Regions from separate parts of the Streptomyces sp. NPDC006372 genome, predicted to be linked through region 2. Evidence: riboswitches for the same ligand, from Rfam matches in the RefSeq annotation. Region 2 holds a riboswitch; the other holds the start of a gene.
What was found. Region 2 has a riboswitch for cobalamin ahead of ABZ016_RS17205 (energy-coupling factor ABC transporter permease). Riboswitches for the same ligand answer to the same signal wherever they lie in the genome.
Positions count from the first base shown of each region.

Region 1: it holds a riboswitch for cobalamin, as region 2 does, so the genes downstream of both, ABZ016_RS19725 ((2Fe-2S) ferredoxin domain-containing protein) here and ABZ016_RS17205 (energy-coupling factor ABC transporter permease) in region 2, are expected to answer to the same signal.

Region 1 is NZ_JBEXQJ010000012.1:16,848-21,029, forward strand. It holds gene ABZ016_RS19710 (IucA/IucC family protein) at 1-143, shown strand, start outside; gene ABZ016_RS19715 (aromatic ring-hydroxylating dioxygenase subunit alpha) at 251-1,414, shown strand; gene ABZ016_RS19720 (hypothetical protein) at 1,405-2,196, opposite strand; cobalamin riboswitch at 2,336-2,462, shown strand; gene ABZ016_RS19725 ((2Fe-2S) ferredoxin domain-containing protein) at 2,526-2,897, shown strand; gene ABZ016_RS19730 (APC family permease) at 2,913-4,182, opposite strand, start outside.
Region 2 is NZ_JBEXQJ010000009.1:165,568-169,749, forward strand. It holds gene cbiQ (cobalt ECF transporter T component CbiQ) at 1-535, opposite strand, end outside; gene ABZ016_RS17200 (energy-coupling factor ABC transporter substrate-binding protein) at 541-909, opposite strand; gene ABZ016_RS17205 (energy-coupling factor ABC transporter permease) at 906-1,643, opposite strand; cobalamin riboswitch at 1,673-1,880, opposite strand; gene ABZ016_RS17210 (serine/threonine-protein kinase) at 1,936-3,321, opposite strand; gene ABZ016_RS17215 (MFS transporter) at 3,452-4,182, opposite strand, start outside.

The sequences.
Region 1 (4,182 bases), on a different contig from region 2:
CCCGCCACGACCTCCCCGAGATCCCCGCGCTGCTCGCCTCACCCACCCTCCCGGGCAAGACCAACCTCCTGCTGCGCTGGACGAACGCGAACGGCGCGGACGCGCGCTACCTGCCGCTGCCCAACCCGCTGCGCGGCACCTGAACACCGCTCACCCGTCCGGACCCCTCGGCAGAGCGGGGACGGCGGGCGGCGGTCAGGGTGGGGGTGGGGGTGGCTGTCCGTGCCGTGTCCCACCCGCGAGGAGAGGTATGACCGAAACCGACAGGGCCAGCGCCCTCGCCGCGGAACCCGCGGGGCACGGTGAAACGGACCCCGAGGCCGATCTCCGGCGGGTCGGGCTGCACCCCGACCACTGGTACCCGGTCGCCCTGTCCCGGCGCCTCGGCCACGAGCGGGTGCTGGCCACCGCGTTCGCGGGGGAGCGCATCGCCCTCTTCCGCGGCCGGAGCGGCGAGGTCCACGCGCTGGAGGACCGCTGCGCCCACCGGCAGGTGCCGCTGAGCATGGGAGTCGTGGAGGGCGAGACACTCCGCTGCCGCTACCACGCCTGGGCCTACCGCGGCGACGGCCGCATCTCACAGATCCCGTACCTGGCCAAGGGCGACCGCCGGCCACCGCGCGGCGTGCGCGGCTACCCCGTCCGCGAGGCGTACGGCCTGGTGTTCGTCTTCCCGGGCGACCCGCAGCGGGCCGCGGCCACGCCGCTGCCCGAACTGCCGGCCTACGGCTCGCCGCGGTACCGGACCATGACGTACTCCCGGACCGTGCACTGCCACTACTCGTTCATGCACGAGAACCTCCTCGACATGAACCACCAGTTCCTGCACCGGGGCGTGGTCGGCAGACTCCACCCCGAACTGCTGGGCTACCGGAGCGACGAGCGCTCGGTGGAGGCCGGCTACCTGTTCACCCACACCGGCGGAAAGCGGAACCGCAGCGCCGGCCTGCTGGCCTCGGAGGGCATCGGGGGCGGCACCGCCGATGTCATGACGATCCGCACCGAGTACCCGTACCAGACGCTCGACCTGGTCCCGGAGAACGCCGACCGCCCGGCCTTCCGCCTCTGGGCCGCCTACGTACCGGAGGACGCCGAGCAGCGCAGGTGTCACGCCTACGGACTGCTCATGATCGAGAAGCCGAAGGTTCCCGGCCTCCTCCGGCTGGCCTGGCCGTTCATCCGGCGCTTCACCGAGCGGGTGTTCGCCGAGGACCGCATGGCCGTGGAAGCGGAGCAGCGGGCCTGGGACGAGCAGGGCGAGGACCGCAACCACGAGGTGTTCCCGCTGATCCTCGACGTCCGAGAGGTGCTGCGCGCGAACGGCGTCCCCATCGAGGCCCGGCCCGCCGGGTGCGGCGGTGCGGCGCCCTGCGGTGGCGCGCGGCTCTCCGGCGGTACGCGGGATCAGGAGTGACGTGACGCGGTGGCCGGGGCGTCCGGCTCAGCGGCGTCCGGGGTGCCCGGGGTGGCCGGGGCGTCGTCGTCCAGATCGCCGCGGAGGGCGGCGATGGCGAAGGCCGTCATGGACGCCAGGGCGAGCAGCGCGAGTGGCCCCCAGATCGCCGGGATCGACCAGAGCGGCCAGTCGTTGGCGGACTGCGCCCACAGCGTCAGGAGGGCCGCGCCGGCCATGGCGACGCCGTGCCCCCGCACCACCGAGGCCGCCTTCGCATGACGTCGGTCGCGCCGGGCGAACAGCGGCCACGCCCCACCGACGACGGCGGGCAGCCCGAACGAGAAACAGATCAGGGCGCCGCCGAGACGGTCCTCGGGCCACCCCACGGGCGAGTCGGACGTCCGCTGCCGTCGATCGCCGTCGTCGCGCACCTCGACGACCTCCCCCTGCCAGATCAGGCCCACGACCTTGTCGCCCGGCGCCAGCTCCGACACCACCGGGTCGGCGTGCAGGAACGTCACCTCCCAGGGCTTGCCGGAGGGCGGCACCAACTCCGCCTCAGGTGGGGCGTTCCGCTCCCCGCGGTGCGTGTCGGCGCCGCGGACGGTGAACGCCTGCTCCCACCGGCACCCCGAAGCCTTCACCGGCACCGAGGCGCACACCGGGGCGGAGCGGAACTCCCGCTCCCGGTCCAGAGCTCCACGCACCTCCAGGGCACTGGCCACCCCGAAGGCGAGTGCCAGGACACCCATCAGCAGCCACGCCACGCTCCCCGCCGCCCGCCGCTTCCCCGCCCCCACCGAGCCTCCCCGTTCCTCACACAATTCCCTCGAACCGTACCGGAACCCGACGGCCGGTCCCTCAGTCGCAGCCTCCCCGGCCCCTCACCCGCAGCCCCCGGCCCCATGGCAGGATGGCCGTCGATTAAGGCGACGGCGGAACGAGGAAGCCGGTGTGAATCCGGCGCGGTCCCGCCACTGTGATCGGTGAGCCGCTCCCGACAGGCCACTGCCCGCGGACGGGTGGGAAGGCCGGGACCGGCGTCGACCCGAGAGCCAGGAGACTCACGCGGTCGCCTCCTCGACCGACCACCGGGGCGGATCTCCCCGGGAGAGAGGGAAGGTGCGGCATGTCCGCAACGCCGGCCGGAGGGCTTCCGTGCCGCATCGTCGTGTGCCGGGACTGCTGCTGCGGCAGCCGCAAGGTGACCGGTGTCGACCACGTCGCCCAGACCGAGCGGCTGCGGGCGGCCGCGCCGGTCCGGATCTCCGACTGCCTCGACGTCTGCGACCAGGCCAACGTCATCGTCGTCCAGCCCTCCGCGGCGGGCCGGGCGGCCGGTGGGCGGCCGGTGTGGCTCGGGCTGGTCAACGACCCCGCCGCGACCGAGGACATCGTCTCCTGGGTCCGGGAGGGCGGTCCCGGTGTCGCCCCGCGTCCCGAGATCCTCGACCTGTACGCCTTCAGCCCGCTCGCGAAACGGCGCCCGGACCGCTCATGAGGAGAACCGGCGGCTTCAGGACTCCTCGCCGTGCACGAGGGCGGGGTCGACCGTGCTGGGGCGTTCCGACCAGAACGCGGGGGCCCTCAGCCGCCACACGACCATCAGGACCACGCCCGTGAGGGCGATGCCGATGCCGATGACGAGCGGCGGACCGATCCCGAACCACGAGACGCCGCTGTAGGAGTTGGCGGGGTCGGCCATGTCCGACACGGACTCCACCAGCAGCCACGCCAGCAGCCCGGCACCGATCAGCGGGCCGAGACCGATCAGCAGGAAGTCGCGGGCGCCGCGGGTCAGTTCGCGGCGGTAGTAGACCGCGCACGCCAGCCCCGTGAGCGCGTAGTAGAACGCGATCAGCAGGGACAGCGCGGTCAGGGAGTCGAAGAGGGCGTTCTCGCTGATGTGGAAGAGGACGAGGTACCAGACGATGGCGATGCCGGCGACCCACCAGGTGCTCACGTCGGGGGTGCGGAACCGGGGGTGGATGCGGCCGAAGTGCGCGGGCAGGGCGTGCCGGCGTGCCATGGACAGCCCCGTGCGCGAGGCCGGGATGATCGTCGTCTGCGTGGAGGCGAGCGCGGACGTCGACACCGCCAGCAGCACGACCCAGTCCCAGCCGCCCATCGCCTCCTCGGCGAGCAGCGCGAAGATGAACTCCTCCTCCGCCGCGTTCTCGGCGAGGTAGGCCGTCCCGGCGTAGGCCACGACCGCGAAGGCGACCGCGATGTAGGTCACCAGCAGCAGCACCGTCGACCACACGGCAGCCTTGCCGGGCGCGATCGCGGAGTCCTCGACCTCCTCGGTGAGGTTGACCGCCGACTCCCAGCCCCAGTAGATGAACACACCCAGCAGCAGGGACGCGGTGAGCGGCGCCCCGCCGGCTCCGAACGGGTCCAGCCAGCCGATCTTGGGCTCGACGGAGTCCAGGGTGCCGGTGCCGGCGTAGACGCGGTACAGCGCCACCACGGCGAAGGCGAGCAGGCAGGCGACCTGCGCCAGGATGAGGACGTTCTGCACCTTGGCCGACACGTCGATACCGATGACGCAGACGGCCGTCATCACGAGGATCAGCAGCACGGTGAGCACCTGGCGCACGACGTCGTTGTCGGCCCAGCCGTCCAGTCCGACGGCGAGCAGGAAGAAGGTCACGGCGACGTCCGCGAGCGACCCGACCACCAGGACACCGGTCATCGTGATGGCCCAGCCGCCGAGCCAGCCCGCCCACGGCCCCATGGCCCGGGTGACCCAGGAGAAGGTCGTGCCGCAGTCCTGGTCCACCTTG
Region 2 (4,182 bases):
AGGCGGCGGCCCGCGAGGTGTGCCCGAGCCGGGCGGCCTGCGCATCGCGGACCCGGCGCACGGAGTCCAGCAGCAGGAAGCTCATGCGGTACGTCACGAGCGCCACGTCCACGACGGGCGCGGGGATCCCGGCCCGGACCAGCCGCGGCAGCAGATCCGACATGGGCGTGGTGAAGGCGAACAGCAGCACGCCCAGCGAGGCCGCGGAGGTGCGCAGCAGCAACTCACCGGCCCGGACGGGCCCGTCGCCGGCGACGGAGACGAAGCCCCCGGGCCCGCCGACCTGGACGAGCAGGGTGGCCGCTCCGGTCACGCAGAAGCCCAGCGGCACGCGGTAGGCCCGCCACAGCCGCTGCCAGGGCACACCGGCCGGACCCAGCAGCACCACCAGGGCCGTCACGAGCACCAGGGCCGCGCCCGGCCAGGGCGGCAGCGAGACGGCCAGCACGGTCAGCCCCAGTCCGAGCACGGCCTTGTCCACCGGATGGCGGCGGCGCCAGCGACTGCTGTGCGCCGCCGCGTCGATCGGCAGCACGCGGCTCAGGCCCTCTCGGCCGTGGACTTCCCGGCGGCCTCACGGCCCGGGCTCGCCGCGGCCCGCTCCAGCGCCCGCTGCTCGCCCTGCCGCCGGCCCCGGCGCAGGCCGAAGTAGTAGGCGAGGACGCCGGCGCCGAGGGCGGCCTGGAGGGAGAACAAGGCCGACTCGATCTCACCGGACGGCGGTTCGTACAGCGGCGAGAACCAGGGCTTGTAGTCCGGCTGGATCTCGGTGATCGCGTTCTCCGCCTCCGCGTCGGCGCCCGAGAACGGCTCCTTCTTGTGGTCGCCCAGGCCGAGCGCGAGCGGCAGCACGGCGAGCGCGGCCACCAGGACCAGCAGCAGGACGTTGATCTTCGTGTTCCTGCTCATCGGGTCGCCGCCTCGGTCTCGGTCCCGGCCTCGGTTTCGGTCTCGGACTCGGTCTCGGTCCGGGACTGCTTCTTGGTGAGGAGCACACCCAGCCGGGTCAGTTCGCCCTTGCTGGACTGCACCAGCAGCCGCATCACGAGCACCGTCAGCAGACCCTCGCTCACTGCGAGCGGAATCTGCGTGATGGCGAAGATGGAGCCGAACTTGCCGAGTGCCCCCAGGAACCCGCTGCCCGGGTCGGGGAAGGCCAGCGCCAACTGCACGCTGGTGACGCAGTAGGTGGACAGGTCGGCGACGAACGCGGCGAAGAACACGGCGACCATCAGCGGCACGTCGTACCGCCGCAGAAGCTTGTACACCGCGTATCCGGCCCAGGGCCCGACGATCGCCATGGAGAAGACGTTGGCGCCGAGCGTGGTGAGACCGCCGTGGGCCAGCAGCAGGGCCTGGAAGAGCAGGGTGATGGTCCCCAGCACCGCCATGGCGGGCGGCCGGAACAGGATGGCTCCCAGGCCCGTGCCGGTGGGGTGGGAGCAACTGCCGGTGACGGAAGGCAGTTTCAGGGCGGACAGGACGAACGTGAAGGCGCCGGAGGCACCGAGGAGCAGGGTGCTCTCGGGATGCTCGCGCACCTCACGGGTGAGTGACCGGGCCCCGTGGACGACGAACGGCGCCGACGCGACGCCCCAGGCGACCGCGTGCGCCGGAGGAAGGAAACCCTCGGCAATGTGCATGGCTCAGCAGACCCTCTCCAGCACCTCGTGGATGGTTGACGTGCCTTGGCCGGTCTCCTGGCTCACGGGTCCCACCGCCCGTGCTCCGCCTTCCCGGGTCCCTGAGGACCCAGTGGCCGCCCGCGAGGGCCGGAGCCGGACTTCCCGATCACAGTGGCGAGGGCCGCACCGGCATCACACCGGATTTCCCGTTCACCAAGGCGTGGTGACAGTAGTGCCGGGACAAGGGCGATGACAAGCCACCCGAGGGGGCGCGCAAGGGGCGCCCCCCGGCACACCGGCGCAGAACTCCTCAGTCGTCGCCCTCGTCGTCATCGTCCCCCGAGCCCTCCGGGGACGGTCCGGGCTTGTCCTCCTTGGGCTTGTCAGCCTTCTCGGGCTTGGTGTCACTCGCCTCCTCGGTCGGGCCCGTGGGGCTGGGTGCCGGGTCCGCGGCGGTCGGGGGAGCGGGTGCCGTGACGGAGGGAGTGACATCGGCCACTGTGCCGACGGTCGGCGTCCCGTCGGCCGCCGGGGCGGACCCGAGCGGATCGGCGGACTCGGCCGACGAGGGGGCGGCCGGGCTGCTCGCGGACGGGGACGTGTCGGGTTCCGTGCCCTCCGTCGCGGTGTCGTCGGGTGAGAACCACAGCATGCCGGCGCCCATCGCCGCCAGGAAGAGGGCCGCAGCGGCGGCCGTCGCGGCCACGCGCGGCCGGTTGCCCGCGGTGTTGCGCGGTGCGGCGCGACGTGAACGCCCGCCCCGGGCCGTGCGGGACCCCGTCGGCAGCGCGTAGGTGGCGGGGGTGCCGGGGTCTGCCGCCGCGCGCGGTCCCGGCTCGGCGGACGGCACCGGGAACGCGGCCTCCGGCAGCGGTTCGGGCAGCCCCCGCCAGGCGCCGCCGGCGAACCACTCGGCGGTCTGCTGGGCCGTGGGCCGGTCCTCGGGCTGCTTGGCGAGCAGGGCGAGGAGATAGCTCTCGAAGGCCGGCGGGAGACCGTTGACACCGAGCTCGCGGGGTGGCACGGGGGCGTTGTCGAGATGCTGGTGGAGGAGCGCGACGGCGGTGTCGGCCTGGAACGGCGGGCGGCCGCTGAGGAGCTGGTAGAGCACGCAGCCCAGGGAGTACATGTCGGAGGGCGGGCCCGCGGGCTTGCCCAGGGCCCGTTCCGGCGCGAGGTAGAGGCCGGTGCCGACGATCTGGCCGGTCGCGGTGAGTGCCGCGCCGGGATCGTCGAGGAAGCGTGCGATGCCGAAGTCGCCGATCTTGAGCGTGCCGTGGGCGTCCAGCAGGAGGTTGGCGGGTTTGATGTCCCGGTGCACGATGCCCTGCTGGTGCGCGGCGGCGAGTCCGGCGGCGGCCTGCGCTCCGAGGGTCGCGACCCGTTCGGCGGGGAGCGCCCCGGAGGCGGCCAGCACTCCGGAGAGGCTGTCGCCGTCGACCAGTTCCATCACCAGGAACAGCCGGTTGTCGTGCTCGCCGAAGTCCAGGACACCGACGAGGTTGGGGTGGTTGAGACGCCCGGCGGTCTGGGCCTCCAGGCGGAACCGGGAGGCCGCCGTCGCGTCCGTGTCCTGCGGCAGCAGTAACTTGACGGCCACCGCCCTGGCGAGCATCTGGTCGTACGCACGCCAGACCTCGCCCATTCCGCCGCGCCCGATCTCAGTGTCCAGCCGGTAGCGGCCCGCTAGCAGCACTCGTCCTCGTCCTCATGCTCGTGGGAAGGTTCGCCGCAGGCTCGACTCCCCGCGTTCCAGCGGAGGTTGATGGGGTGTGCCGCAGCCGACCCAGGATACTGGCGCCGCGTGACCGCCGTGGCCAGAAGTCTCAGGCGGCCGCGCCCTCCTCCCGGCGCGGCAGCAGCGTCACCGCGAGAGCCGTCACGGCGGCCAGGACCAGCCACGGCACGGCGGCCGGGAGGCCCAGGTCGAGCAGGGAGCCGGTGGCCGCGCTGCCCGCGAGCACGATCAGGCCGGAGACGGACGACAGCGCACCCGAGTAGAGGCCGATCCGGCCCTCCTCGGCGAGGTCGGGCACCCAGGCCCGGGCGGCGGGCACGACCAGCATCTGCCCCACCGTCAGCAGCACCACGAAGCCCGCGGCCGGCAGCAGTCCCGCGATGCCCGTCCAGCCGGCGGGGCGCGCAGCGGCCACCACCACGAAACCCGACGCGATCAGCAGCAGCCCGGCGGTCATGGAGCGGCGCAGATCGAGCCGGTCGCCGGCCCAGCGGGTCACGCGCAGTTGTGCGAAGACCACGAGCACCGAGGAGAGCGCGAACAGCCAGGACAGTGGCGCCTGGGAACCCGACGCGCGCTGCACCTCGTCCGGCAGAGCCAGATACAGCTGGTTGTAGGCGAGCAGGTACGAGCCGTACGCGCAACACAGCGCCAGGAAGCGGCGGTTGTGCAGCAGCACCCGCACTCCGCCCCGCTGCGGGGCGCGGACCCGGCCCGGTATGTGCTGCGGCATCAGCCACAGGTGCCCGGCGAGGACGAGCACGAAGACCGCGGCTCCCGCGAGGCATGCGGTGCGGAAGTCCACGGCGAGCAGCAGCC